Regions from separate parts of the Ewingella sp. S1.OA.A_B6 genome, predicted to be linked through region 1. Evidence: predicted binding sites of a transcription regulator. Region 1 holds the regulator's gene; each other region holds the start of a gene.

The links. Region 1 encodes sigma-54, which starts transcription at its own class of promoters, with help from an activator protein. Its sites were predicted from a motif close to GTTGGCACANNTTTCGCTNT; they were not measured.
Positions count from the first base shown of each region.
Region 2: the regulator sigma-54 is predicted to act here: its motif matches at 1,540-1,559, upstream of ACMV8I_RS19140 (gamma-glutamyltransferase family protein).
Region 3: the regulator sigma-54 is predicted to act here: its motif matches at 3,481-3,500, upstream of glnK (P-II family nitrogen regulator).

Region 1 covers NZ_JBLJFK010000005.1:121,724-132,027, reverse strand. The annotation lists gene kdsD (arabinose-5-phosphate isomerase KdsD) at 1-331, shown strand, start outside; gene kdsC (3-deoxy-manno-octulosonate-8-phosphatase KdsC) at 348-914, shown strand; gene lptC (LPS export ABC transporter periplasmic protein LptC) at 911-1,480, shown strand; gene lptA (lipopolysaccharide ABC transporter substrate-binding protein LptA) at 1,458-2,024, shown strand; gene lptB (LPS export ABC transporter ATP-binding protein) at 2,031-2,756, shown strand; gene rpoN (RNA polymerase factor sigma-54) at 2,792-4,225, shown strand; gene hpf (ribosome hibernation promoting factor) at 4,249-4,536, shown strand; gene ptsN (PTS IIA-like nitrogen regulatory protein PtsN) at 4,644-5,114, shown strand; gene rapZ (RNase adapter RapZ) at 5,267-6,121, shown strand; gene npr (PTS phosphocarrier protein NPr) at 6,118-6,390, shown strand; gene ACMV8I_RS12960 (BglG family transcription antiterminator) at 6,615-8,531, opposite strand; gene ACMV8I_RS12955 (lactonase family protein) at 8,621-9,817, opposite strand; gene dagF (2-dehydro-3-deoxy-phosphogluconate aldolase) at 9,942-10,304, opposite strand, start outside.
Region 2 covers NZ_JBLJFK010000014.1:75,324-85,627, reverse strand. The annotation lists gene ACMV8I_RS19140 (gamma-glutamyltransferase family protein) at 1-1,470, opposite strand, end outside; gene ACMV8I_RS19135 (MurR/RpiR family transcriptional regulator) at 1,717-2,556, shown strand; gene ACMV8I_RS19130 (transporter substrate-binding domain-containing protein) at 2,783-3,574, shown strand; gene ACMV8I_RS19125 (amino acid ABC transporter permease) at 3,596-4,261, shown strand; gene ACMV8I_RS19120 (amino acid ABC transporter permease) at 4,264-4,932, shown strand; gene ACMV8I_RS19115 (amino acid ABC transporter ATP-binding protein) at 4,913-5,662, shown strand; gene ACMV8I_RS19110 (pyridoxal-phosphate-dependent aminotransferase family protein) at 5,687-6,925, shown strand; gene hpxK (allantoate amidohydrolase) at 6,925-8,187, shown strand; gene ACMV8I_RS19100 (glutamine amidotransferase-related protein) at 8,189-9,499, opposite strand; gene ACMV8I_RS19095 (DUF1993 domain-containing protein) at 9,799-10,304, shown strand, end outside.
Region 3 covers NZ_JBLJFK010000002.1:182,434-192,737, reverse strand. The annotation lists gene ACMV8I_RS09140 (SmdA family multidrug ABC transporter permease/ATP-binding protein) at 1-1,444, shown strand, start outside; gene ACMV8I_RS09135 (SmdB family multidrug efflux ABC transporter permease/ATP-binding protein) at 1,437-3,221, shown strand; gene glnK (P-II family nitrogen regulator) at 3,562-3,900, shown strand; gene amtB (ammonium transporter AmtB) at 3,968-5,257, shown strand; gene tesB (acyl-CoA thioesterase II) at 5,373-6,239, opposite strand; gene ACMV8I_RS09115 (YbaY family lipoprotein) at 6,492-7,049, shown strand; gene ACMV8I_RS09110 (MGMT family protein) at 7,110-7,424, opposite strand; RNA gene ffs (signal recognition particle sRNA small type) at 7,631-7,727, shown strand; gene ACMV8I_RS09100 (HHA domain-containing protein) at 8,191-8,394, opposite strand; gene tomB (Hha toxicity modulator TomB) at 8,442-8,810, opposite strand; gene ACMV8I_RS09090 (hypothetical protein) at 9,041-9,394, opposite strand; gene ACMV8I_RS09085 (metal ABC transporter ATP-binding protein) at 9,804-10,304, shown strand, end outside.

The DNA.
Region 1 (10,304 bases):
CAGCAATGACGCATCATTGCGTGATGCATTGCTTGAAATCACCCGTAAAAACATGGGGATGACGGTAATTTGTGATGACCTGATGAAAATTCAAGGCATCTTTACCGATGGCGATTTACGCCGCATCTTCGACATGGGCATAAACATTAGCGAAGCGTCCATCGCTGACGTCATGACCACCGGCGGGATCCGCGTTCGTCCGACATTGCTGGCGGTTGATGCTCTGAATTTAATGCAGGATCGCCACATTACCTGCGTCATGGTTGCCGATGGCGACCAGTTGTTGGGTGTGGTACATATGCATGACATGCTACGCGCTGGCGTAGTTTAATTGAGGAATGTCCTGAATGAGTAATAGCGCAGCCAAGGTGGATACCTGCTATGGTCCGGTCAGTATGGATGTACTGGAACGGGCAAAGGCCATTCGCCTGCTGATTTGTGACGTTGACGGTGTAATGTCTGATGGCCTGATTTATATGGGAAATCAGGGCGAAGAGTTGAAAAGCTTCAACGTCCGTGACGGTTACGGCATCCGCTGCCTGCTGACCTCTGATATTGAGGTGGCAATTATTACCGGCAGAAGCGCAAAGCTATTGGAAGACCGAGCTAATACACTGGGCATTCGCCACCTGTATCAGGGGCAGTCAGATAAGCTTTTGGCCTTCCGTGAACTGTTGGATACACTGTCTTTAACAGCCAGCCAGGTCGCCTATATCGGTGATGACCTGATTGACTGGCCCGTCATGGCTGAAGTGGGGTTATCGGTTGCAGTATATGATGCACATCCGATACTGCTGCCCAAAGCGCATTATGTAACGCACATTCCCGGCGGACGCGGTGCAGTGCGTGAATTATGTGACCTTATTCTGCTTGCGCAGGGCAAGCTTGCTGACGCCAAAGGGCTGTCGATATGAACAAACCAAAGCTTTGGATAACGATCCTGCTGGCCGTGGTGGCATTAGCTCTGATTGGCTGGTCTCTCTCGGACTCAGATAACCCGACACCGTCTGCGGCCAACGACCAAGACCCTACGTATCAGAGCCAACATACGGTTACCGTCGTATATAACCCGTTGGGCAGCCTGAATTATAAACTGGTTTCTGAACAAGTTGAATATTTCACCACTGACCAACTGACCTGGTTTACCAAACCCGTGATGACTATGTACGACAAAGACAAAATTCCTGTCTGGACCGTACGCTCAGATCGCGCCAAGATGACCAATGATAAAATGCTCTATTTGTACGGGCACGTTCAGGTGGATAGCCTGACGCCGGATACGTCGCAGCTGCAGCGCATCATAACGGACAATGCTTCTGTTAACCTGGTCACACAAGACGTGGCTTCCGATGATGAAGTGACGCTTTATGGCACAGGCTTTACATCTAACGGCATGAAAATGCGTGGAAATCTGCGTAACAAAACCGCAGAGCTGATCGAAAAGGTAAAGACCACTTATGAAATTCCAAGCAAAAAATAAAATCCGTAATTTCCTGATCACCAGCTCTCTGCTTGCCGTCAGCATTCCAGCATTGGCGCTGAAAGACGACACCACCAAGCCGATCACCATCGATTCGGTCAATCAGGCGCTGGACGTTAACACTAACACGGCGACATTCACCGGCAACGTCATCGTCAATCAGGGATCCATTCAGGTCAAAGCCGACAAAGTTGTGGTTATCCGACCTAAAGGCGAATCAGGTAAAGAAGTGGTTGAAGGTTACGGTAACCCGGTGACTTTCTATCAGATGCAGGACAACGGCAAACCGATCAGCGGCCACGCATCAAAGGTGCGCTACGAAGTCGCCACCGACCTGGTTACCCTGACCGGCAATGCTTACCTTGAACAACAAGACAGTAATGTGAAAGGCGATCGTATTACCTATCTGGTGCAAAAACAGCAGATGGAAGCCTTCAGCGACAATAAAGGCGGTCGAGTGACCACCGTTCTGGTCCCTTCGCAGTTGCAGGACAAAAACCAGCCGGCACCAGCCCCCGCAGCGCAGACGAAAAAGAGTAAGTGATAATTTATGGCAACGTTAATCGCAGAAAATCTGGCTAAGGCCTACAAGGGCCGCAAAGTAGTTGAAGATGTCAGCCTGGCCGTCAACTCCGGCGAAATTGTTGGACTACTGGGTCCAAACGGCGCGGGTAAGACCACCACGTTCTATATGGTCGTGGGCATCGTTCAGCGCGATGCAGGCCGTATCATTGTCGATGATGAAGACATCAGCCTGTTGCCGCTGCACACCCGTGCACGTCGTGGAATTGGCTATCTGCCGCAGGAAGCCTCAATCTTTCGCCGTCTCAGCGTATTCAACAACCTGATGGCTGTGCTTGAGATCCGCGAAGACCTGAATAAAGAACAGCGTAACGACCGCGCCAACGAGCTGATGGAAGAGTTTCATATCTCCCATCTGCGCGACAACCTCGGTCAGTCTCTGTCCGGTGGTGAACGCCGCCGTGTAGAGATCGCCCGGGCGCTGGCAGCCAACCCGAAATTCATTCTTCTGGATGAACCTTTTGCCGGTGTTGACCCTATTTCAGTTATTGATATCAAAAAAATTATTGAACATCTGCGTGACAGCGGCCTTGGCGTACTGATCACCGACCACAACGTGCGCGAAACGCTCGACGTGTGTGAACGTGCTTATATTGTCAGCCAGGGGAAACTCATCGCCCATGGCACACCGACAGAGATTCTGGCGGATGAACAAGTTAAACGTGTTTATCTCGGTGAAGAGTTCCGTCTGTAAATCACGCCGTATAGTTCAGGACGTAAAGCCAAGATATGAAGCAAGGTTTGCAGCTACGATTCAGCCAGCAATTGGCCATGACACCTCAGTTACAGCAAGCTATTCGCCTGTTGCAATTGTCGACGCTTGAACTCCAGCAGGAGATCCAACTGGCGCTGGAAAGCAATCCGCTGTTAGAGCAAACCGACCTGCATGAAGAGATCGACTCAGTAGAAACCCCCGACAGCGAAGGTCTTGATACCCGCGAAGCGCTTGAGCAAAAAGACATGCCCGAAGAGCTGCCTCTGGACGCCACCTGGGATGAGATTTATACCGCCGGTACGCCGTCAGGCACTGGCAACGATTACAGCGACGACGAACTACCCATCTATCAGGGCGAAACTACCCAGACGCTGCAGGATTACCTGATGTGGCAGGTAGAATTGACTCCTTTTACCGACACTGATGCCGCCATCGCGACGTCGATTGTCGATGCCGTCGATGACACCGGCTATCTCACCGTCTCTCTGGAAGATATCCTTGAGAGCGTGGGCGACGATGACGTCACCATGGAAGAAGTGGAAGCCGTACTCAAACGCGTTCAGCGCTTTGACCCAGTGGGCGTGGCGGCAAAAGACCTGCGCGACTGCCTGCTGATCCAGCTTTCACAATACGTACCAGAAACCGCTTTTCTGGTCGAAGCCAAACTGATTGTCAGCGAACATCTGGATCTACTGGCAAACCATGATTTCCGTGCACTGATGCGATCAACCCGGCTAAAAGAAGATACACTCAAAGGAGCGATGCAGTTGATCCAGTCACTGGATCCTCGCCCTGGACAGTCGATCAATACCGGAGAGTCTGAGTACGTGATCCCGGACGTGCTGGTACGTAAAGTGTCAGACATCTGGACGGTGGAACTCAACTCCGACAGCATTCCGCGTCTGAAGATTAACCAACAGTACGCCGCAATGGGCAGTTCAGCGCGAAGCGACAGCGACGGCCAGTTCATTCGCAGCAATTTGCAGGAAGCAAAATGGCTGATAAAAAGTCTGGAAAGCCGTAATGAAACCCTGCTCAAAGTGACCCGTTGCATCGTCGAACAGCAGCAGGCTTTCTTTGATTTAGGCGCTGAATTCATGAAACCGATGGTTCTGGCAGATATCGCCCGGGCGGTCGAAATGCACGAATCGACAATCTCACGTGTGACCACACAGAAGTTCTTGCACAGTCCGCGCGGCATTTTCGAGCTGAAATATTTCTTCTCCAGCCATGTCAGTACTGACAGCGGTGGCGAGGCATCGTCGACCGCTATCCGGGCGCTGGTGAGGAAATTGATCGCGGCGGAAAATCCCGTCAAACCGTTAAGCGACAGCAAGTTAGCTACCTTGCTTTCCGATCAGGGGATCATGGTGGCCCGTCGTACTGTTGCTAAATACCGAGAGTCTTTGTCCATCCCGCCATCAAACCAACGTAAACAGTTAGTTTGACCTCAACTGAGAAGGAAGACATTATGCAGCTCAACATTACCGGACATCACGTCGAAATCACGGAACCCATGAGAGAATTCGTCTCGTCGAAGTTTGCCAAACTTGAGCAATACTTTGATCGAATCAATCAGGTATACGTGGTGCTAAGCGTTGAAAAAGTGCAGAAAGTGGCTGAGGCCACACTGCATGTGAATGGAGGCGAGTTGCACGCCACCTCGGAACATCAGGATATGTATGCGGCCATCGACGGCCTGGTTGATAAACTGGCGCGCCAGCTCAATAAGCATAAAGATAAACTGAAACAGCACTGACACTTACGTAGCCTGTCGCGCTACGGACTTTGAGAGCATCGGCTTGTGACCCTCGGGAAACGAGCCGAACTGTCATTAGGGTGAAAGAGCGCTAAAGTGAAGAAGAAATGATTAACGATACAGCTATGCAGTTAACGTCAGTCCTTAACGCCGAATGCACTAAAAGCGGCGTTCACTGCGCCAGTAAAAAACGCGCGCTGGAAATCATCAGCGAACTTGCCGCCAAACAACTCAATCTGGCGCCACAATTGATTTTCGATGCCATTCTGACCCGCGAAAGAATGGGCAGCACAGGTATTGGTGCAGGCATTGCCATTCCACACGGTAAACTGGAAGAGGACACGCTGCGCGCTGTCGGTGTATTCATTAAACTGGAACAACCTATCGCCTTCGATGCGATTGATAACCAGCCGGTTGATCTGCTTTTTGCCTTACTGGTCCCGGCTGATCAATGCAAAACCCACTTACACACCTTATCTTTGGTCGCCAAAAAGCTGGCTGACAAAACCGTCTGCCGTCGTCTGCGTGGCGCACAAAGCGACGAAGAGCTGTTCCGAATCATGACAGAAAGCGAATAATTACAAGACTATACTTAACGGATTAAGCAGGTGGCATTTCAGTTCAGCCGGTAAATATTTATTCTCACCGGCTCAACTTAGTCACTGTGATGGTTCCCGGTGGAAAACTGGGGCAGGGAATTTCGAACACTGAATTGCAGGGGAGTGACAACATGGTGCTGATGATTGTCAGCGGCCGTTCCGGTTCTGGGAAGTCAGTTGCCTTGCGGGCACTGGAGGACATGGGTTTTTACTGTGTGGACAACCTGCCGGTAGTCTTACTGCCTCAGCTTGCCGAAACCCTCGCCGAACGTAACATATCTGCTGCGGTCAGTATTGACGTGCGCAACATGCCGGAAAACCCGGAAATTTTCGAACACGCGATGGCCCAGCTGCCGGCAAGCTTTGCGCCACAGCTGCTGTTTCTCGATGCCGATCGTAATACTTTGATCCGTCGTTACAGTGACACCCGTCGCCTGCACCCTCTTTCCACTAAAAATCTCTCGCTCGAAAGCGCCATCGATGAAGAAGCTGACCTGCTGGAACCTTTGCGTTCATCCGCTGATCTCATCATCGACACCTCAGAAATGTCAGTGCATGAACTGGCTGAAATGCTGCGAACACGCTTGCTGGGTAAACGTGAGCGCGAGCTGACTATGGTGTTCGAGTCATTCGGCTATAAGCACGGCATCCCTATTGATGCAGATTACGTCTTTGATGTACGTTTCCTGCCGAACCCACACTGGGATCCCAAACTGCGCCCGATGACCGGCCTGGACAAACCTGTGGCGGCGTTCCTTGACCGTCACACCGAAGTACATAACTTCATTTATCAGACGCGCAGCTACCTGGAACTTTGGCTGCCAATGCTGGAAACGAATAACCGCAGTTATCTGACTGTCGCCATCGGTTGTACCGGTGGTAAACACCGCTCGGTATATATTGCAGAACAATTGGCCGACTACTTTCGTTCCCGCGGGAAGAATGTGCAATCCCGTCATCGCACGCTGGAAAAACGCAAAACATGACAGTGAAACAAACGGTAGAAATTAAAAACCGGTTGGGTATGCACGCACGCCCGGCGATGAAGTTGTTTGAGTTAGTGCAGAGCTTTGAGTCGGAAGTGATGCTGCGCAATGACGCAGGCATTGAAGCGGAAGCCAGCAGCGTGATTGCGCTACTGATGCTCGATTCCCCGAAAGGCCAGAAAATCGAGATCGAAGCCACTGGCCCCGATGAGGCCGAGGCGCTAAGTGCCGTCGCGAATCTGATCAATTCCGGTTTTGACGAAGATTAATCTTGGTTTTTAGACTCAAAAATCTCCCCAAAATCATTCGAGTTGTATCAAGGCGGCAACTGAGTGACAAATCGGTCAAAGACCGATTTGAACAGCGCTCGCGCTGGCCCTTAAGGGTGAGCCTCATTTATGAGGATCATAATCCGCGGGAGCTTACATCAGTAAGTGACCGGGGTGAGTGAAGGCAGCCAACGCAGAGACCGCTTGAAGGATGACGAGGATGGCTAGATTCGGCTCAGGCAATCGATAGCAATCGCTTTGAAGCTTTCGAAATTAGAACTGCTCAATAAACGGCTCATCGACCTCTCCCGCACAAACGTCACAAACAGATCGTAAATCGCCATCGCCTCTTCGTAATCTGCTTTGCTGATTGCCAACAGGAAAATCACGTGAGCGGTTTGCCCCTCTCCCCACGCGATCCCCTGCGGCGACAGCAGCGTGATCACCACGGTCTTCCTGGCCAGCAAACCGAGTGAATGCGGCAGCGCGATACCTTCACCCAGCATGGTCGACACTATCTCTTCACGCTCGACAACGGAAGGATAAAACTCGGCATCGACGTAACCTTCCTCTTCCAGCTGGCGACACACTTTATGGAATAGCTGTGCTTGAGTCATGGGTTCGTCGATGATCATAAAATGTTTTTCGTCGAAGAACTTCTCCAACATGTAGGGCCGCGTGCGGTCTACTAACACCAGCTTGCCTAACTGCTCCATCTGGTATTCCGTCGGGAAAGGCGACAACACCACCACCGGCTTGTTTTTCTCACTGATGCGCGCGTTGGAGATAATGAAATCTTCGTCGACGTGTCCGAGCTTCTCGTAATCACGCAGTGACACCACCTGCGTCAACACCAGCTGCGGGTATTTACGACTGATCTGGGCCTGGATCATGCGAATAGTCGAGTTGCCGGTATCGCACACAAGCATGACTTGCGGATGGCGCTGGTAGCCAATGTTGTAATGCCGTTCCAACCCAACACCAATGTGCAGCACCAGAAAACCGATCTCGTTCTCACTGAGTGTATACGGTGTGTATTTTCCCCAGCTGGATACCGCCGCCAGCGTCACGTCATAAGCCATCGGATAGTGCTGCTTGATGTTGCCTAGCAAGGGATTAGGAATATTGATCTGGTATTTAACCCGGGTGATCATGGTTTTAATGTGGGTGAGTAGATCGGCGCGTAGCTGTTTATCACCTTGTAAATCAAAATTATAGTGCGCATTAATGTACGAAAGAATGTAATCCACCAGCGATTCTTCGTCGTCGGCATTAATGTCGGTCGGCAAAATATTCTGCACCCGCCGCGCCGCAATATTGACCCGCAAATAGGCTTCTTCCGCCGCTGGGATCTCTTTGCCCACCATTGACTTCAGTTCAGCCGCCAGGCAAACGGACACCTGTCGCACCGCCGGATCACCCTCCTCCGCATCAAAGTCAGTCAGCGGATTGCCACCGGCAATGCGTTTAATCGCCACCGCACAGTACAGGATCAAGTACTGCTCGCCTTCGTCAGTCAGTTGGATTGGCGACTGGGACAGCAACTGATGCATAAAATGGGTCAGTGGTGCCAGTGCCTCACGCTCCAGACTTTCGGTTTTCAGCAGCGGATTGGTCTGCTCCTCACCATCGAGTTGGAAGAGTAAATCGGTCAGACAGGCGCGGATTGCCAGTTCAACACCGAATAGCTTCATACCGTAACGCGGTTTAGTTTCAATGCTCAGGTGGTAGTGCGCCAGATGCTCCCTGACCTCAGCCATATCATTTTGCAGGGTTCCCCGACTGACAAACCATTCATCGGCCAGATCTTCCAGCTTAAGTGAAAAAGCTGAGGTCAAAAAACGTATGAGCAGGTAATTTACCCGTTCAGAGGCGGTACGTGGGGTTGGGCTGATACGGCGGTTACGGGTCTCTTTCAGGGCGGAGAACAGCGTCGGATCATCGATTTTTAGCTGATACCCGCTGCCACGGTTGTGCACGAACGACGCACCATACTGCTCCATGATCTCATTAAGCGCAGTAATGTCAGCACGCACCGTGCGAGTCGAGACGTCCAGGCGTTTCGCCAGCTCCTCCTGCGGCAGCGTTTCAGCCTGTAGCGCATCAAATAAATGGGCCAGTCGTTGATAGGGAAATCTCACTATGGTTGCCTCATTTTCTTTCCAATGTCCCTCCCCCTAAAACCGGGTGAGGTTTCAGGGGGAGGGATTGAGTTCTGATGCATTACCGATCAGGGAACAATGACCATCTGCGACGGGCTGCCCACTGGCGTGTAATCATCAACGAAGGTCAATTTACCGCTGCCAGACGAAACCTTGAATCTGGTGATGTTATCGCTTCGTTGATTCATCGCGTAAATATATTTTCCATCCGGTGAGACGTTGAGGGTGCGTGGATAATCCCCACGAGTCCAGGTCTCCTCGCCAAAGGTCATTGCACCCTCACCGGTCACGTTGATCTGCGCAATACTGTTGTGCAGACGGTTGGCGACGTACAGATGTTTGCTGTCTCTGCTCAGCACGATGCCAGCGGCGAAGTTGGTACCTTTGAAATTGGCCGGCAGAGATGACAGCATGTGTAACTGGGTCAGGGTGCCTTTGGTACTGTCAAAGCGGTAGCTGGTCAACGTAGAAGCTTCTTCGTTAATCAGAAACACTACCTTGCCATTCGGATGGAACACAAAATGACGTGGCCCTGCGCCCGGTGAAGACGCGTTGATAAACGCCGGATCATTAGCCTGCAACTTGCCACTGGAACTGTCCAATTCCCATTGGTAAATGCGGTCCAGACCGAGGTCGGTTGAGAAGACGAATTTGCCACTCGGGTCAGTAGCAATCATGTGTGCATGCGGGCCATTGTGGTCGCTGATCGCGAAACTGCCTTCGGCGGCCGCGGCCGGTTTGCCTGCGCCGGCCGGCCCGGAATCTTGCTGATGATCGCTGGCGTCACTCAACTTACCACTGGCGTCTACCGGGAAGGTTGCCACCACGCCGCTGATATAATTTGCCACCAGTAAGCGATCGCCTTTCGGCGTCAGCGACAGATATACCGGGCCCGCTCCCTGGGAATCCACTTGGTTAATCAACGTCAGGCTGCCATCCTGTGGATTGATCTTATAGGCCGCAATAGCACCGTTCTTACCACCGTTGTAGGTGTCAATTTCACTGCCGATAAACAGCGTTTTACCATCGTGACTCGCGACCATCTGGGCCTGATTCGGCAATTGGCTGGCCAGTACGCGCTCGGTTAGCGCACCGGTTTTACTGTCGAATTTGAAGCGGTAAACGCCTTCACCATTCGGATTATAGGTGCCGACATACGCGTAATGAGGAGTTTGCGTCATGTTTTTTTCTGCTGCATAAAGCGGTGTGGCAGACATCGCCAGCATCGCGGATGTTAAACCTGAAATCAGTAGCCAGTTTCTCATACCTTTCCTTAATTTAAAGGGATTGCCAGATAAACGAGGGATCTGGCGCTGCCCGCTAAAGGGACGGACGCCGGATATTTAACAGCGCAGACAGCTCACAGCGCGGAAGGACATATTGCTTATCTCAACCGATCAGTTTTTTGACACTGGCCAGCAGAGTTCTGACATCATCAGGGCGGGTGTTGCCGCTATTGCTGTCAATAATTGAGCTGTAGATGTGGGGAATGATTTTACTGACGCCCGCTTCCAGCGCGATTGCCATAATCGGCTCGAAGTTTTCCAAATCTATTCCGCCGGTCGGCTCCAGCCAGAAGTCATGCTTCGCGCATGCGCGGGCCACAGCGGCAAATTCATCACGGGTTTTCAGGCCGCCCATAGGGAAGTATTTTACCGAACTGCCGCCCATATCTTTCAATAGCGCAATGGCGGTTTCTACCGGCACAACGGCATCAGCAAAGGTAGCGCTCAGCGGTCCGGTATTGATTTT
Region 2 (10,304 bases), on a different contig from region 1:
CTCAATGTCATGCCCACGCTGGCGCAGCCCGGCCAGCGTGGTGTGGGCGAAGCGTCCTTCAAGTTTCAATGAATCAGAACTTTCACCCCAGGTGCGGCCGAGCAGCCAGCGCGGGCCGCTGATAGCCTGCTGCAACGACTGTCCCTGCATCACGTGGCGGATAAAAACCGCTGCCTGGGTTTGCGGTTGACCGTCGCCGCCCATCGAGCCATACACCATCGTGCGGCCATCATATAAACGTGCAGCGGCAGGGTTGAGCGTGTGAAACGGCTGTTTGCCGGGTTTGAGTGCCAGTAGATGGTTGGCATCAAGGCTAAATGACGCGCCACGGTTTTGCCATAATACGCCACTGCCTGGAAGTACCACGCCGCTGCCAAACTCATGATAGATGCTTTGAATAAATGACACCGCCAGCCCGCTGCTGTCCATCACACCCATCCAGACGGTATCACCGGGTCCTTTGCCCTTGCCCCAGTCGGCGGCGCGGTGTGGATTGATCCGGGTAGCGAGGACATCGAGGTAGTCCGGATCGAGCAGACTCTGAGCCTCCTGGGTCATCATTTTAGGGTCAGTAATAAAGCGGTCGCGCAGCCCGAACGCCAACTTGGTGGCTTCCACAATACTGTGGATGGTTGCGCCTTCGTCCATTGTTGCCAGCGGCAGACGGTCGGTCAGTCCGAGGATCGCCAGTGATACCAGGCCTTGCGTTGGTGGCGTCAGATTAAAAACTTCCCCTTTGCTGTGTTTAAGGCGCAGAGGCACGCGCCGCTGCGGCCGGTACGCAGCCAGATCGGCACGGGTCACCGGCATACCGAGCTTCTCCATGTCGGCGGCCATATTGTCGGCCAGTTCGCCACGGTAGAAACTGTCCAGTCCGTCCTCGCACAAAATGGAGAGCGTGGAGGCCAGCTGCGGCTGGGTAAAACGCTGACCGGCACGCGGAACTTCACCATTCGGCAGAAATACGCCTGTGAAGGAAGGGATGTCTTTCAACTCGTGCTGCTTGGCGCGGGTGGCGGCTTCTTGTGATGCAGTGACCGGAATACCGTCGGCGGCGTAGCGGATAGCATCCCGCAGCAGACGCGACAGCGGTTTTTGCTCGCCGCCTAACTCCATGGAGATGTTGAGCGCCTCCTGCCAGCCGCCCACCGTGCCGGCAACGGTCAGCGCCGCTTTTGGACCACGGTGCGGAATATGGTTTTCACCGGCGTAGAAATCGAGCGTCGCATGGGTGCCGGCAGCTCCGCTGGCGTCAATGGCCACTGGGTCGCCTTGCGGCGGGACAATCAGCCAGAAGCCATCACCGCCGAGACCGTTCATGTGCGGGTAAACCACCGCAATCGTGGCTGCAGCGGCCACCATCGCTTCGATAGCGTTGCCGCCTTCGCGTAATACCGCCAGCGCGCTTTGGCTGGCGAGGTGATGGGGCGTTACCGCCATACCGAGTGGCGAGCTATTGCTGTTGATCATGCGTAACACCTTTTTTGTTGGAGCGACGAGTGCAGGGAGTGCGTCTTATCGCTGTCTTTGTCATAAGAGTAAGCAAGAGGTGTTCCATATCGGCGGGAAGTCAGTAATTTCACTTGTATTCACAGCGGGGATGCGTGATATGTTGCACTGAAACATCTGTTACAGAGACCCGTGATATTTCGAATGGCAACGGCGTGACCGCTTGCCTGTAATGCGAACTATTTAGGCAGGGTATAGGGGGAAGACATGAAACAAATTGACGAACGTCTGCGCGACCATTATTCAGCTTTGACGCCACAGGAACAGCGGGTGGCAGATTTTATCTTTGCTAATATCGATGATCTGATGAGCTACAACAGCGCCGAGCTGGCGCGCCTGAGCCAGGTCTCTAAGGCCACTGTCAGTCGCCTGTTCAGGCGTCTGGGTTATCCCAGTTACCGCGACATGCGTGATGAAGTGCGCACCCTGCGCCAGAGCGGAATGCCGCTCACCGACAGCCGCGACGCAGTGCAGGGCAACACGTTATTGTCCCGCCATTATAAGCAAGAGATGGCCAATCTCACCCAGTGGATTAACCAGATTGATGACCAACAATTCACCACCGTGATCGCCGCACTCAGTCAGGCGCGGCAGGTGCGGTTGCTCGGTTTTCGTAACAGTTATCCGGTGGCGCTGCATTTGCGTCAGCAGCTGATTCAGGTACGGCCGGGCGTGATGGTGATACCGCAGCCGGGCCAGACGCTGGCCGAGGAGCTGGTGGACCTGACGCCGCAGGACGTGGTTATTTTCGTTGCATTCCGCCGCAGGCCGCGCATGGCAAAGACAATTCTGACGCAGTTACAGACGTTTGGCGTGCCAGTTCTTCTGATTTGCGAACCGCAGGCGCAGGCGATTATCCCGTTAGCAACCTGGCATCTGGCTGCGCCTCTCGACAGCGTATCGGCGTTTGACGCCTACTCAGCACCAATGAGTCTGGCGAATCTGCTCAGCAATGCCCTCCTGCACGAGATGCTGGCTGCCGGCCGTCAGCGTATTCACCAAATTACCGATCTCTACAGCGACCTCGACGAACTCGAACATCGCTAAGCTGCGCCTTTTTGGTGCTATCGCCCACTTTTAGTGCGCACGCTGCCCCTCGAACGTTCTTCTTCTGCCTGCTTATTCGGAGCGGCGATGGCTTTTTTTGTCATCTGGCCCGGTAAATCGTGACTTTTTTCTCATTTCATCTCCGGCACATGCTTTGGCACATTAGTTGCAGAATGCTTGTTAACAGAATCTATCGTTTCACAAATTCAATCACCGGAGATAATCTATGAACATGAACAAACGGCTTTTGGCGTGGGCAGGTGCGGCGATGTTAGTTTTTCAGGCATCCGGCGCGATGGCAGATCAGTTGCAGGATATCCAGAAACGCGGCGTGTTGCGCGTAGCGATCCCTCAGGATTTCCCGCCATTCGGTTCGGTAGGTAAGGACTTGCAGCCTGAAGGCTATGACATTGATATGGCGCATTACCTGGCCGATAAAATGAAACTTAAGTTGCAACTGGTCCCGGTATCGAGCGCTAACCGCGTGCCTTACCTGCAAACTGACAAAGTAGATCTGGTGATTTCCAGCCTGGGTAAGAACGCCGAGCGCGAAAAAGTTATCGACTTCAGCAACGCGTATGCGCCGTTCTTCCTTGGTGTTTTCGGTGCCAAAGATGACAACATGACGGCGCTGACCGGTCTGTCCGGTAAAACCGTCGGCGTGACCCGCGGCGCGGTGGAAGACCTGGCACTGACCGATGTGGCACCTAAAGACGCCAAAATTCAGCGTTACGAAGACAACAACACCACGCTGTCGGCCTATCTTTCCGGTCAGGTGCAGTACATCGCCACGGGCAACTTAGTGGTCGCGGCCATTGCCCGTCAGAATCCGACCAAAGCACTCGTTTCCAAAGTGATGTTGAAAGACTCCCCGTGCTTCGTGGGTCTGCGTAAGGATGAACCGGCACTGAAACAGAAAGTGAATACACTGATTGCCGACGCAATAAGCGACAAAACGCTGAACACGCTTTCTGAAAAATGGATGAAAGCACCGCTGCCTGCGAATCTGGGTTCCTGAGCAGGATAGGAGGAAAGCATCATGACCTATCAGCTGAATTTTCTTGCGCTGTGGCCTTATATGCCGGAGCTGCTGTCCGGCTTGTGGACCACTATCCAGCTGACGGTAATGGCAACGGTTGGCGGCATTGCTATCGGGATCTGTGGTGCTGCCATCCGCTGCGGCCATAACAAAACGTTGCGCACGGTATGGGGCATTTATGTCGAAGCCATCCGCAATACGCCGTTTGTCGTACAGCTATTTTTTATCGTGTTTGGTTTACCGGGCATGGGGCTGAAAATGACCGCCGGGGAAGCGGCGCTGCTGGCTATGTTGATTAACCTGGGCGCGTACAGCACTGAAATTATCCGCGCCGGTATTCAGGTGACGCCAAACGGCCAGTGGGAAGCAGGGCGTGTGCTTGGACTGAGCCGCCGCCAGACGTTTTTTCGTGTGGTGTTGCCGCCGTCATTGAAACGTATTTATCCGGCGCTGGTCAGCCAGTGCATTATCGTCATGCTGGGTTCTTCGGTGGTGTCGCAGGTGTCGTATGAAGAGCTGACCTTCGCCGCCAACTTAATTCAGTCGCGCACGTTCCTGAGCTTCGAGGTGTATCTGGTCACCACGTTGTTCTACCTGCTGCTGTCGGTAGCGATGCGTCAATTACTGCTGTTTGCCGGACGCCGTTACTTTGGGAGCTACAGCTGATGATGACCTTTACCGACTGGGATATTGTGCGCAACCTGCTGCTGGCGGCGCGATGGACACTTTTACTCTCGCTGACGGCGTTTATCGGCGGCACGCTGGTGACAATACCGCTGCTGCTGCTGCGTCTGGGTAAACGGCGCTGGCCGACGCGTTTTGTGCGTCTGTATTCCGAACTGTTTCAGGGAACGCCGCTGCTGATGCAGCTGTTTCTGGCCTTCTTCGGACTGGGGCTGTTTGGCATTGATGTCAGCCCCTGGACCGCCGCCGCGCTGGCGCTCACCTTTTACACCAGCGCCTATCTGGTGGATATCTGGAGCGGCAGTATCGACGCTTTGCCGAAAGGCCAATGGGAAGCCTGCCGCTGTCTGGGTCTCAGTTTTGGCCAGACCTTATGGCGCGTGGTCGCTCCGCAGGCGCTGCGTATCGCGATTGCACCGACGGTTGGTTTTTCTGTACAGGTGATCAAAGGCACGGCGCTGGCGTCGATTATCGGCTTCGTCGAATTGACCAAAGCCGGAACGATGCTCAACAACGTGACTTATGAACCGTTCAAGGTATTTGGGCTGGTGGCGCTAGGCTACTTCCTGATGTGTTACCCGCTTTCGATGTACAGCCATTACCTCGAGAAAACATTGCGTGGAGAAAAAAATAATGCCGCTGATCACCATTAATCAAGTGCAAAAATATTACGGTCAGAATCACGTGCTGAAAGGTGTGGATCTGGACATCGACGGCGGTGAAGTGATCTGCATCATTGGCCGCAGTGGCTCGGGTAAAAGTACTCTGCTGCGCTGCATTAACGGGCTGGAAGGCTATCAGGACGGCAGTATCAAACTCGGCGGTATGACCATCACCGACCGCGACTCCCAGGCGCGTGAAATCAGCCGTTCAGTGGGCATGGTATTTCAGAGCTTCAATCTTTTCCCGCACATGACCGCGCTGGAAAACGTCATGTTGGCACCGCGCCGCGTGTCGGGTAAATCTGCCGCCGAATGCCGTGAACTGGCGGCACACGTGCTGGATAAAGTCGGCCTGGCGGACCGTATGGATTACTACCCGGCTAATCTGTCCGGCGGCCAGCAACAGCGCGTGGCGATTGCCCGTGCGCTGGCGATGAACCCGAAAGTGCTGCTGTGCGATGAAATTACCTCGGCACTGGATCCGGAGTTGGTGGGTGAAGTGCTGAAAGTGCTTGAGCAACTGGCGAAAGAGGGCATGACGCTGGTGCTGGTGACGCACGAAATGAATTTTGCCCGCGAAGTGGGCGACCGCGTGGTGTTTATGCATCAGGGCACCGTGTGGGAACAGGGGGAAAGCCGGGCGTTGTTTGCCAATCCGCAAACCCCAGAATTAAAGCAATTTATCGCGTCAGTTCGTGGCCTCAGCGACGCTGCGGTCTGATAGCACCTTTTTTAAGGAATAGTCATGTTGGATATTCAAACATTTGGACAAATCAACCCACCAACCCGTCTGCTGATGGGGCCGGGGCCAATCAACGCTGACCCGCGCGTACTGCGGGCGATGAGCTGCCAACTGGTCGGGCAATATGACCCGGTGATGACCGGCTATATGAACGAAGTGATGGCGCTGTATCGTGCGCTATACAAAACTGAAAACCCGTGGACGTTTCTGATCGACGGCACCTCCCGCGCCGGTATTGAAGCTGTGCTGCTGTCGGGCATTCGCCCCGGCGACAAAGTGCTGGTGCCGGTATTCGGCCGGTTTGGTCATCTGCTGTGTGAAATCGCCCGCCGCTGCCGCGCCGAAGTGCACACCATCGAGGTGCCGTGGGGAGAAGTGTTTGACCCGCAGCAGATTGAAGATGCGATTAAATCCGTCAAACCGCGCTGGTTGCTGACGGTGCAGGGCGACACCTCCACCACCATGCTGCAACCGTTGGAACAGTTAGGCGACATCTGCCGCCGCCACGGCGTGCTGTTTTATTCTGATGCCACCGCGTCTTTTGCCGGTAACCCAATGGAAACCGACACCTGGGGACTCGATGCCGTCTCAGCCGGTTTGCAAAAATGTCTCGGTGGCCCGTCCGGCAGCTCGCCGGTTACCCTCAGTCCGCGTTTTGCAGAACAAATCCGCCGCCGTAAATGTGTCGAGGAAGGCATCCGCACCGCTGACCACGCTGACGGTGACGAAGAGATGATTTACTCCAACTACTTCGATCTCGGCATGATCATGGATTATTGGGGGCCGGAGCGTTTGAACCACCACACCGAAGCCACCAGCATGCTGTTTGCCTCCCGTGAATGCGCGCGCATCATTCTTGAAGAAGGTCTGGATAACAGCATCGCTCGTCACAAACTGCACGGCGGCGCACTGCTGGCCGGTATTCAGGGGATGGGGCTAGAGGTGTTTGGTGATCTGAACCACCGCATGAACAACGTGCTCGGCGTGGTCATTCCGCAGGGCATTCATGGCGAACTGGTGCGCCAGATGATGCTTAACGATTTCAGTATTGAAATCGGCACTTCGTTTGGCCCGCTGGCCGGAAAAATCTGGCGCATCGGCACCATGGGTTACAACGCCCGTAAGGATTGTGTCATGCAGACGCTGGTGGCGCTTGAAGCGGTGCTGCATCGCCTCGGTTTCGACTCAAAATATGGTGCAGGTTCACAGGCCGCGTGGGATCACTACACGGGGAGCCGTTAATGATTGAAGCTTCAACGCGAGACGCCGCGCGGCGGGTGATGGCCCGCTGTGACGCGCTGGCTGAGATCAGTGAAACACCGGGACAGTTGACCCGGGTTTATCTCTCGACTGAACACCTGCAGGCCAACCGACAGGTCGGCGAATGGATGACGTTGGCAGGTATGCACAGCTGGACCGACAGCGTCGGCAACGTTTGTGGGCGCTATGAAGGGCTGGATCCACAGGCACCGGCGCTGTTGCTTGGCTCGCATCTCGATAGCGTGCGCAATGCGGGTCGTTACGACGGCCCGCTTGGTGTGCTGACGGCAATTGAGGTGGTGGCGCATTTGCATCAAAACGGTATCCGTTTGCCGATGGCCGTTGAAGTGGTGGGCTTTGCCGACGAAGAGGGTACGCGTTTTGGCGTCACGCTGCTGGGCAGTCGTGGCCTGACGGGCACCTGGCCGGAAGACTGGCTGCAACGCAACGATGCACAGGGCATTTCTCTCGCCAGTGCCATGCTACACGCCGGGCTTGATCCGCTGAATATTTTGCAGTCTCGCCGTGCGCTGGATGCTTTTTGTGCCTATCTGGAATGTCACATCGAGCAGGGACCCTGCCTGCAAACTGCTGATTTACCGCTTGGCGTAGTGACGGCTATTAACGGTGCTCGCCGCCTGAACTGTTGTTTCACCGGCCATGCTGGTCATGCCGGAACGGTGCCAATGGGCCAGCGTCAGGACGCCCTGACCGCCGCTGCGGAATGGACGCTGGCGATTGAAAGCATCACCGCCGCCAGAGGCTGTAACCTGGTGGCAACGGTGGGGCATATCGACGTGCCGGGCGGGGCGGTAAACGTCATTCCCGGCCAGGTCAATTTGTCGCTCGACGTGCGTGGCCCGCAGGATGCCATGCTTAATGCCTTGTTGACCGAGCTGTTGGAGAAAGCGCAGCAGATTGCTACCCATCGCGGTCTGACCTTCGATGCTGAGCAGTTCTATAGCATCAATGCCACGACCTGCGACCCGGATTTACAACAGCGGCTGATTCAGAGCGTGACGCCATTGCAGGGGAAGCCGATGTTATTGCCAAGCGGTGCCGGGCATGACGCTATTGCGATGGCCGACTGCTGGCCGGTTGGAATGTTATTTGTACGCTGTCAGGACGGTATCAGCCATCATCCGCTGGAGTCGGTAACGGTAAACGATGTGGCAGTTGCCACCCAGGCTTATATCAATACCGTTTTGAGCTTTGCGGATTTTGATCCAGTAAGCAGGCAGTGAATTAAATGACGCCAGATCCGTTAAATTCACTGCCATAAATAGATGCCATCGAAAAACAGGGCTGTTTCAGCCGCACGCTTTTAGTAAACGCGACGTGGCTGACGTCGCGCTGATGGTTAGATTGGCGGACCTGTTGCAGGAAGGCCATCAGCAATGGGCTGGGGCGTTCGCGGCGCGACTGTAAATCAGGCTGCCCCTGCACGCCGACAAAAAATGGGTGATCATGCAGTTCGATAGCTTCGGCTCCCAGGCCCTGCTCATCGATGCCGCTGACGCGCAAACCGGCGCTTTGCAACGCCTCCAGCAACTGCGGGTTGAGGCTCCAGCGCTGGTTGTAGCGCAGTGTGGCTTTGCCGCCCAGCATTTGTTCGGCGCGGCTGCCCGCCAGACTGTAAACCTGCCGATCACCAAGGCGTTGTTGCTGCGAGTTATCCTGCGGCAGGCAGGTTTGTAGCGCATTCAGCTTGCAAGGGCCGTGCATTACTACGCGGTCATGTCCCAATACCTGCTGCCCCAGTGCGGCCACCATCAAATGCATTCCCTGATTAATGCCTAACAGCGGTAGCCGGTTTTCCATCGCCCAGGTGGCGGTGGCCAGTTGTCCTGCCAGTGGGGTTTCTCCCACAGTGTTCAGCACACCCGGTAACAGAATGCCGTCGACGTCAAATAGTGTGCAGTCGAGCTGGCTACCGATAAGACTTGGCGTGACGTAAATCACTTCGATGTTCAATGCCAGTGCATCGGCGGCATCTCCTAGTGCAGCGAGCATTGCCGGATAACTGTCACGGTGTTCGGCGAAATCCCCCACTAACGCCACGCGCAGGTTTTTCCCTGCGCGCATCACCGGCTGGGCAACCGGGCCGAGCACCCAGCGTCCGAAGGCGTCGCGCCCCCAGCCGTTGCTGCGAATCTTGCCGGTGAGGGTGTCTTCGAGCTGGAATCTATCCTGCTGTTTCACTACCTGCAATAACTCTACGCTGATACCATTTTCCGCAGCAAGTCTGGTCAGTTCCTGACTTATCGGCTGGATGGATGGCACCACAATATCTTCTTTTAATGCGCGCTTTATCAAAGCGTTAAGATCAGACTCGGCGCCCGCGTCGCGACCGGTTAAGCGTTCTAGCCATACCAACCCGCTGGTCAACTGATGTCCCTGTCTGGTGACGTACTGGTGCGCATTGGCAAAACGTTTTGCATCATGAGTGACGGGCAGGTGACACAGCGGTAACGCTCGCAGTTCAGCAAGTATCGCGGCCATCGCGCCGTACAAAGCAGGTTCAGGCGTGGGGTGAGCAATAAAGGTGATGGTCATCAGTAAGCCTCTGTCAGATGTTTTTAGCGGAGAGACTTAATGCAAGAAGCGATCCAGAGTGGGGATGGCGTTATAAAATGGAGGATCGAGATGCCGGGTGGCGGCCGTTGCGTGGAGTACTCCTGTACAGATCCTGTCGCGACGTCCACGCCCCAGAGGGGCCAGAGGTATGAGGGAAATGTATCTGCGATCACAACCAGCGCATGCTGCTCCAGCGACAACACAAAAGGCCATGTGGTGATGCAGGTAACGCGCTAAGCTCAAAGCGGATTATTGTCATCACTCATTAAGGAAGCATCATGTCAGCATCACTTTATGGCAGCACTGCAGCGCAGTTTGTTCACGGTTTACACAATCTTTCAGCCCTGCTGGAAAAAGGCGCTGCCTGGGCGCAGGAAAACCGGACATCGGAAGAGACCGTGCTAAACACCCGCCTGGCAGAGGATATGTACCCGCTGGTGCGTCAGGTGCAAATCGTCAGTGATGTGTCGAAAGGTGCCGTAGCGCGGCTGGCCAGTGTGACACCGCCAGCGATGGAAGATAACGAAGTCAGTTTTGCCGATTTACAGGCGCGTATCGCCAAAACCATTCGCTTTATTGAGAGCGTAAAAGCAGAACAACTGGATGGCGACGACTCACGTCCTATCGTGGTAAAAGGCCGCAATGCGGAACATAATTTCACCGCACATAGCTACGTGATGAGCTTCGCGGTACCGAATTTTTATTTTCATCTCACCACCGCTTATAACATCCTGCGTCATCTGGGTGTGAAGCTGGGTAAGCCTGACTTTATCGGCGAGATCAA
Region 3 (10,304 bases), on a different contig from region 1:
TCTGATTGCTCGCGCCACCAACGACGTGGATCGGGTGGTGTTCGCGGCCGGTGAAGGCGTGCTGACGCTGGTGGATTCGATGGTGATGGGGCTGGCGGTATTGATCGTCATGGCGACGCAAATTAGCTGGGAGCTGACCTTGCTATCTTTGGTACCCATGCCAATTATGGCCATTGTTATCAAACGCTACGGTGACCAGCTACATCAGCGTTTCAAAACCGCACAGGCGGCGTTCTCCTCCTTAAACGATCAGGCGCAGGAGAGCTTGACCAGTATCCGCATGATCAAAGCTTTTGGTCTGGAAAATCATCAGTCCTCCCAATTTGCAGAGGTCGCCGCAGATACCGGCGTTAAAAATATGCGCGTCGCACGTGTTGATGCCCGTTTCGACCCGACGATCTATGTTGCCATCGGAATGGCTAACCTACTGGCTATCGGCGGTGGCAGTTGGATGGTGGTTAACGGTCACCTGACGCTTGGTCAACTGACCAGTTTTGTGATGTATCTCGGGTTGATGATCTGGCCAATGCTGGCCCTGGCCTGGATGTTCAATATTGTGGAACGCGGCAGCGCGGCGTACAGCCGGATCCGCAGTTTACTGGAAGAAGCACCCAGCGTAGTTGACGGTGAAGCTCCGCTGCCCGCTGGACGCGCCAAACTCGAGGTGCATATTGATAATTTCTATTATCCCGAAAACAGCCAGCCTGGGTTGCACACCGTGGGCTTCACGCTACGTCCCGGCCAGATGCTGGGATTATGTGGCCCAACGGGTTCGGGGAAAAGTACGCTACTCGGGCTTATCCAGCGCCAGTTTGATGTGACGCAAGGTGATATTAGCTATCACGGTATGTCATTGAAAAACATTCGGCTCGATGACTGGCGTGGCCGCATGGCCGTTGTCAGCCAGACGCCATTTCTGTTTTCTGACACCGTTGCGCAAAATATCGCCCTCGGTCGCCCTGAGGCAACGCAGGAAGAGATTGAAACCGCAGCCCGTTTAGCCAGCGTTCACGACGACATTCTGCGTCTGCCACAAGGTTATGAAACTGAAGTCGGAGAACGTGGCGTAATGCTTTCCGGTGGGCAGAAGCAGCGTATTTCGATTGCCCGAGCGCTGCTTTTGCAGGCGGAAATCCTGATCCTTGATGACGCACTTTCCGCCGTGGACGGTCGTACCGAGCATCAGATTCTGCAGAACCTGAGTCAGTGGGGCAGCGAGCGCACCGTGATCATCAGCGCGCATCGCTTGTCGGCACTGACCGAGGCCAGTGAGATCCTGGTATTTAACAGCGGCACCGTGGCTCAGCGGGGCGATCATGACCATCTCTCCTCACAACCCGGCTGGTATCGCGATATGTATCGTTACCAACAGCTGGAAGCCGCACTGGACGATGTTCCGCAAGAAAAGCTTGCACCGGTTTTGGTAGAAAATAAAGATGATTAAAATTCAGAAAAGCTGGCCAACCTTGAAGCGGTTGCTCAGTTATGGCAAAGCCTACCGTAAGCCATTATCAATAGCGGTGATCATGCTCTGGGTGGCGGCGGCCGCTGAAGTGCTGGGCCCCATTCTCATCAGTTTCTTTATCGATAACTACGTCGCTAAAGGAGAGTTGCCGCTCGGGATGGTCAGTCTGCTGGCGATCACCTTTATTCTGCTGCAATTTCTGGCAGCCGGATTGCACTACTTTCAGGCGCTGTTATTTAACCGTGCTGCCGTAGGCGTGGTGCAACGACTGAGAACCGACGTCATGGATGCGGCGTTGCGTCAGCCTCTGAGCGCCTTCGATACTCAGCCCGTGGGGCAGTTAATCTCCCGGGTTACCAATGATACCGAAGTGATCCGCGATCTTTATGTCACGGTAGTCTCGACGGTGCTGCGCAGTATGGCGCTGATAGGGGCGATGCTGGTGGCGATGTACAGCCTCGACTGGCGGCTGGCATCCATTGCTGTCTGTATTTTCCCAGCCGTGTTTATCGTGATGGCAATTTATCAGGTCTACAGCACGCCGATTGTGCGGCGGGTTCGCAGCTATCTGGCGGATATCAATGATGGCTTCAATGAAGTGATTAATGGCATGGGCGTGATTCAGCAATTCCGACAGCAGAAGCGTTTCGGTGAACGTCTGGCAAAGGCCAGTCAGTCGCATTACTTTGCCCGTATGCAGACCCTGAAAATGGAAGGTTTTTTATTACGCCCCTTGCTGAGTCTGTTCTCCTCTCTGATTCTGTGTGGTCTTTTGCTACTGTTTGGATTCAGCACCGAGGGCTCGATTGGCGTCGGCGTGCTATACGCCTTTATTAACTATTTGGGGCGACTGAATGAGCCGCTGATTGCACTCACCTCGCAACAGTCGATTTTTCAGCAGGCGGTAGTGGCCGGTGAGCGCATCTTTGATCTTATGGACAGCACGCAGCAGCAATATGGTGAAGATGTTAAGCCGCTGGCCAGCGGGGAAATTGATATTCGAGATCTGAGTTTCGCTTACAGTACGGATAAATGGGTGTTAGAGAATATTAGCCTCCAGGTGCCTTCGCGTGGTTTTGCTGCGTTGGTGGGCCATACCGGCAGTGGTAAAAGCACATTGGCGAACTTACTGATGGGCTACTACCCGATAACGCATGGCGAGATCCGGGTCGACGGGCGCCTTCTCTCTGAGCTTTCTCATAATACTCTGCGAAAAGGCATCGCTATGGTTCAGCAGGATCCGGTGGTTCTGGCTGAATCGGTGTATGCCAACGTGACATTAGGCCGCGATATTGACGAGAAACAGGTCTGGCAGGCGCTGGAAACAGTCCAGCTTGCTCCACTGGTGAGAGCGATGCCGGACGGCGTGTATACCCGCCTCGGTGAGCAGGGGAATAATCTGTCGGTTGGACAAAAGCAATTACTGGCAATGGCACGCGTTCTGGTGCAAGCGCCGGAAATTTTGATCCTTGACGAGGCAACCGCCAATATTGACTCCGGCACGGAACAGGCGATCCAACGTGCGCTTCGCTCGATCAGGCAACATACTACGCTGGTGGTGATTGCTCACCGTTTATCGACTATTGTCGAAGCTGATAATATTCTGGTTTTGCATCGAGGCCAGGCGGTGGAGCAGGGCAACCATCAGCAGCTTTTGGCTGAAAAAGGTCGATATTATCAAATGTATCAGTTGCAGTTAGTGGGCGAAGAGTTGGCTTCTGGTCAGCATGAAACCCCGGTAGCTGAGAACAGTTAAATTCAAAATATGGAACCGTCTTGACGGCGGTTTCAACCCTTCACTTTTGCGTTTTTTTTCTGGTTAGTCGTTAAATGCACTTACTTATAGCATCCTCCTTTTTTATTCTTGATTAAATGCACTAAAAAAAAGCGTTACGCACTTTTATGGTGCGATCGACCTCAGCCTTTTTGCACCAGCACATCTGTCACCCCTTCACGACTATTCTGAAAATGGCGCTGCTATGCGGTTAATAAAGTAATCAAGTGCAGAGAACAACTCTGGCACAGCCCTTGCTTTAATCCTTGCGTATAGGGCGCGAATCCCCTCGCGACAAGCTCTTAATTCGAGGAGTGGCAAAATGAAGCTGGTTACTGTGGTGATCAAACCTTTCAAGTTGGAAGACGTGCGCGAAGCGCTGTCTGCTGTAGGAATTCAAGGGCTGACCGTGACTGAAGTTAAAGGTTTTGGTCGTCAGAAGGGACATGCAGAGCTGTATCGTGGCGCAGAGTACAGCGTTAATTTCCTGCCAAAAGTCAAAATAGATGTTGCGATTGCCGACGATCAACTTGATGAAGTGATCGACGTGATCAGCAAGGCGGCCTACACCGGCAAGATCGGGGATGGCAAAATTTTTGTTGCTGAATTGCAACGCGTTATTCGCATCCGTACCGGCGAAACTGACGAAGCAGCGCTGTAATTTCGGACTCACGACTTTCGATTATAATTTTAGAACAACAGCTTAGAGAAACAGGGGTGGGTTAATAATGAAAAAACTTCTTTCGATGATGGGGCTCGGTGCTGTAGCCATGCTGCCATCACTCGCTATGGCAGCGGCTCCGGCAGTGGCTAATGGTGCTGATAACGCCTTCATGATGATTTGTACTGCATTGGTGCTGTTCATGACGGTTCCCGGTGTCGCGTTGTTCTACGGCGGACTGCTGCGTTCTAAAAACGTGTTGTCGATGCTGACACAGGTCATCGTCACTTTTGCTTTAGTTTGCGTACTCTGGATGTTGTACGGCTACAGTCTGGCCTTCAGCGAAGGCAACGCCTTCTTCGGTGGCTTTGGTAATGCGATGCTCAAAGGCATCGGTTTGGACTCCGTTACCGGCACTTTCTCGCAGATGATCCATGTGGCCTTCCAGTGTTCATTTGCTTGCATCACCGTTGCGTTGGTCGTCGGTGGCTTGGCAGAGCGTGTTCGCTTCGCCGCAGTACTGATTTTCACCGTGATTTGGCTAACCTTCTCTTATCTGCCGATTGCACACATGGTATGGGCAGGTGGTTTCCTGGCCGCAGATGGGGCGCTGGACTTTGCGGGCGGTACAGTGGTTCACATTAATGCCGCTATCGCGGGTCTGGTGGGGGCTTATCTGGTGGGCAAGCGTGCTGGTTTCGGTAAAGAAGCCTTCAAACCACACAACCTGCCGATGGTCTTCACGGGCGCATCGATTCTGTATGTTGGCTGGTTTGGTTTCAACGCGGGTTCAGCAAGTGCGGCAAGCTCTATAGCGGCACTGGCTTTCCTGAACACAGTGATGGCTACGGCGGGTGCAATCCTTTCCTGGACTTTTGTTGAGTGGATGGTCCGTGGTAAGCCTTCTCTGCTGGGCGCAAGCTCTGGGGCTATCGCCGGTTTGGTTGCTATCACTCCAGCGTGCGGTACTGTCGGTGTCGGTGGTGCGTTAGTTATCGGTCTGGTGGGTGGTGTTGCCGGTCTGTGGGGTGTCGTCACCCTGAAAAAATGGCTGAATGTGGATGATACCTGTGACGTATTCGGTGTGCATGGCGTGTGCGGCATTGTGGGTTGTATTCTGACGGGTGTGTTTACTTCCAGCTCTCTGGGTGGCGTAGGCTATGCAGAAGGCGTGACCATGGGTCATCAGGTTCTGATTCAGCTGTTAAGCGTAGGTGTCACACTGGTATGGTCTGGCGTCGTTGCCTTCATCGCTTTCAAACTGGCGGATATGCTGGTCGGTCTGCGTGTACCTGAAGAACAGGAACGCGAAGGTCTGGATGTTAACAGCCACGGCGAGAATGCCTACAACCAGTAATCAGGTTTGAAAGAAGTAGCTTGCTAACTCTTGAGTAAGCCAACGATATAAATAAGAGTGAATGTAAAAGGAGGCGATAATGATATCGCCTCCTTTTTTATGCCAACTTTTTTGATTAAGCGGGATTTCTTTTGCGTATCACGCCTTCCTGCACCGTTGAAGCAATCAGCACGCCGTCGCGGGTATAGAACTGGCCGCGGACAAAACCGCGTGCGCCAGAGGCTGAGGTACTCTCGACAACATACAGCAGCCAGTCATCCATACGGAAAGGGCGGTGGAACCACATTGAATGATCGATAGTAGCGACCTGCATACCCGGCTCAAGGAAGCCGACACCATGTGGTTGCAATGCGGTCGGCAGGAAATTGAAATCTGATGCATAACCCAGTAGATACTGGTGAACACGCAAATCATCCGGCATTGACCCGTTAGCACGGAACCATACCGCGCGATTCGGCTCTTCTACGCTGCCCTTGAGTGGATTATGGAATTTCACCGGACGCATTTCGATGGGCTTCTGGCCGATGAACTTCTCCCGTACTTTCTCTGGTATTAGATGTGCAAGATTTTTGGCGATATCCGATTCAGAACTCAGCGACTCTGGCGGCGGCACATCCGGCATCGTGTTCTGATGTTCAAAACCTTCTTCCTGGCTCTGGAAGGAGGCGGTCATATAGAAAATCGGTTTGCCATTTTGTACGGCTTTGACGCGGCGGGCGCTGAAACTGTTGCCATCGCGCAGATTTTCCACATCATAAATGATCGGTTTACTGCTGTCTCCGGGACGTAAAAAATAGCTATGGAAGGAGTGGATCCCTCGTTCGCTCGGTACGGTTTGTTTGGCTGCGTACAGCGCCTGCCCGACGACCTGACCGCCAAATACCTGGCGCAGGCCAAGATCTTCACTCTGACCACGAAACAACCCTTCTTCGATTTTTTCCAGATCAAGCAGATCCAGTAAGTTTTGCAGTGCCTGACTCATAGGTGGCCTCATGACAGTTGGTCTCCTGACGGGTCGGAAAACTCCGAGAAATCTATTGCAGCAGGAGAGGCAGTGAGTTATCTCTTTCATAATAGTGGAAAAAAACAGTCCCCAGAAGCTGAATTTGGCTGTCAGCAGGAAAGTTCCAGATTATTGTGCCATGATTAATATGTAAGGTGGTTAAAGCCACTAGTCATAGTCGGCGTTTATTAGAGCTTGTCGACAAGTGAATAATAAAAAGGAGTACGATCAATGAAACTTTGGCAGATTGTAGGTGGAACCGCGCTGTCTCTCACACTGGCCGGTTGCGCTTCGCAACATACTACGCCCGCGCAGGAAGCTCCTGCTAATACGTCGGCCAGCCCCTCAGGCCCGGCAATTACCGGCCCTAACGTATCGGGTACGGTGAATATATCTCAGCGAATTGCCTTGCCGCCAGATGCTGTGCTGACCGTTACCCTGTCTGACGCCTCTATGGCTGACGCGCCATCTCGTGTGATCGCGCAGAACGTGGCGCGTACCGGCGGGAAACAGGCCCCATTTACCTTTATTCTGCCTTACAACCCTAAGGATATTCAGCCTAATGCCCGAGTCATCCTTAGTGCGGCGGTAACGGTGAATGGTCAGATGACGTTTATCACCGATTCAGTGAAAGAAGTGGTAAACCGTGGTCAGGGTACTCGCGTTGACCTGCAGTTGGTGCCTGTCGCTTCAGTACCGGTGACGACTAAGCCTACAGGGTTAGGTCCGATGAGTAATCCGAACGATCCAGCACCGGTTAACCCTGCGCCCACCCAGCCGATGTATTGATTATCACGTTGAAGCAGAGTTAAAAAACACCGCTGCGGCGGTGTTTTTTTATGGCAGTCATCACCACTTCCAGCCATGCTTATCCAGATCAATGCGTCCATTTTCGAACATAATGCCTTCCGATAACAGGGCCTGACGCTGACGTTTGAAATCTTCACCTTGCTGGGAGATCTCGCCATGGCGATTAATTACCCTGTGCCAGGGCAGTGAGCTGTCTTCGGGCAATTTTCTGAGTACGCCGCCGACCTGGCGCGCAGCGCGCGGTGAACCAGCCAGTTGCGCTACGTTGCCGTAGGTAGTGACCTGTCCCGCAGGGATGGCGGCAATTATCTGATAAACACGCTGGCGAAAAGAATCTTTCTCCGACTCCGACATGGCTAGCTCCTCAGTGATGATTGCCCATTATGCCGTAAACCCTGATTTCATAAAGCGTCTTAGCAGGCTGGTTGAGCCGGCCGATTGTATAAGAAAACAACGGTCGGCGACCGTCACCTTGCTTTTGCAGCGGCCATCCCTGATAATGCAGGCCGCTTCACTTTTCTTATGCAGAAAAGCGAGGCCAGTAATGACAATGGGGGCTCTGTTGGTTCTCCCGCAACACTAACTTGTTAACTCGGTCAGGTCCGGAAGGAAGCAGCCGCAGCAGGCGTCGTGTGTGCCGGGATGTAGCTGGCAGGGCCTCCACCATTTCTGACAGACCTCTTTCATTGAACCTCCATAAATTTTCCCTTACGCATTTTTCGCAGCCCAACAAAAGCACGATCATCGCACACCATTTTTGCCGTTATTTTAACCGTCAGTGGTGCAATATCGTGATCATTAGCATCGACAATCGGATCAACTGCAATAAGTCGTGAATGTGTCGCATATTGCCAGGCTCATCCAGCCGAACGACATCACAGGCGCGGCAGTTTCCTTCGAAGGCTTTAAACCCTCGATAAGCGCTGTTTACTTTGAGATCTCGACCGTAAGAACTGTGTTTTCAATTTCTATAAAATATTTTTCAAAAAAGAATTAAGAAAAGAAGGGGGATTTTCAATAAAGGGAACAGTTAAGCACGAGGCTCGAGCAGTATGTCTATAAGTATAATAACCATCGGGCCGATGATATTACCGGCCCAATCAAGACATTCTGAACAACGTTAACGTACGAATTTCCAAACGGCAACGGGCACTTTGTCGAAAAGTTTATTCATTGTCAGCTCAGCCAGGCGATGATCCGCTGCGGAGTAAAACAACTCCAGTTCATCGTCAGAAAGTTCGTACTTATTTTTCTCAATGACGCGCTCAAGTGTATCAATTGTGGTGCATTTTCTTAAACGCATCAAATAGTCGATTTTGTTCATCATGGCCTTTTCGTTATTAATCTCAAATACCGCGGGTAAAGTATTACTTAATTTTTCATCAGGGTGTACACGTACTCACCTGAGAATATTCTGAATAATCGTTTTTTGGTTTTTTGCCATTGTCGTAAATCAGAATCGTTAATTCCGTAATTACTGAACAAGGTGTAGGTATCATCCAGATACTCTTCTACCAAATCGCTCAGATGATTGTCATCAGGATATTTTATTTTAAAGCTCATCACGAATGATGCGATGTGCTCTATCAGTTCGTTCAATTGCAGATTCACCGCGGATGTTGGGTCGTTAACCCAACCGTGATGGCTGTCTCCCAGCGTTGCAATCCCTTCATCGTAAAGATTGTCATTGAGGAACCGCAACTGCGCTATATCATGTCGCTTAGGCGAGTACTCATCCATATCATCCCCTCCGTAATGGCTTATTCGGTGCTGATAACACTCAGTGAGTAAACAACAGAACCTGATGGCTTATGGATAACTGTGTACAACCAGACACATTGAACGACAAGCTAAAACATCTTTGTTACTCAACAACAATAAACGCTGATACGTTGGAAAGAGAGTATTAAGATGACAACATTATAAATGCAATTTATTTTACTAAAGCTGCACAAATATATTACTAAAATTTACAATTCATCTGCCATGGCAGAACGTTGAGTATCAATGATATCAAATACTAACGCATATGTTTTCACTTTAAATGTCACCTTCTCGGAAGTGATTTCCTCAGCATTAATGTCAAGGCAATCATTGAACATGCTCCATTTAAACTGATAACTCATTGAATACACATCATTATTAATAGCGGTAATAGACATCACCTTCAACGAACCTAGCGTATATTGTGCATTCTCAGAGTAATAACTCAAATTACCAACCAAAAGCTCCTCAATATCTGAAAGACGGGCATCAATATGATGTTGTAAATATGATACAGAAAGCTCTTTTCCATCATTTTCATAAGGGATTAATCTCTTCACTCGCCCCCCTCTCAAGATACTTAATTATAGTATTGCATATTTTCTGGAAAAAGTGTCCTGTATTGGGATTTTTTTTGCGCAGTATCTTTTTTTTATCTCATTGATTTATATGTTTTTTGTTGTGAGTTCATATTTAATTACCTTTTACTGGCACTCGGATAATGAAACCAAAACTCACTACAGTGAAGCATCAATCATGAGTTTTTTAACGTCAGTTAACATCACTGAACATGAAAAATTACAACTTAGAATCTTGTATATGAGCGATATGTGTGATGTTATATTATAACACTAAAGAGGTTTCCATGCACAATACACTGTTTACTCTCTCTTCACTTGCCCGTTGTGGCGCCGTTATTATTCTTCTGGCGCTGCTTTGGTGTGGGATTTATTGGGCCATTTCATTGCCATGATTTCAGTTAAACAACTTTCAGTCGGCTATGACCGCCATGCTGTGACTATGCCTTTGGATGGGCGTTTTACCACCGGTTCTCTCACTGCGATCATCGGTGCTAATGGTGCAGGTAAATCCACCTTATTGAAAACACTGGCCGGTTTACAGACTGCCGTAGCAGGCAAGATGACTTTTAACACTGAAGGTAGTGGTCGAAAGCTGCCACGTATGGCGTATTTGCCCCAGCAAGCCGAACTGGACCGAACGTTTCCGATCAGCGTTTTTGACCTGGTCGCAATGGGGTGCTGGCCGCAAAGTGGGCTATTCGGTGGTATCAGTGGCCAGTCGGCAGAACAGGTCATCCAGGCACTGAGTACCGTCGGCATGAGCGCAATGGCGAATTCGCCAGTAGGGGATCTCTCTGGTGGACAACTACAGCGCACTCTATTTGCGCGGCTACTTATCCAGCAGGCGCCGCTTATCATGCTGGATGAGCCGTTCTCAGGTATCGACAGT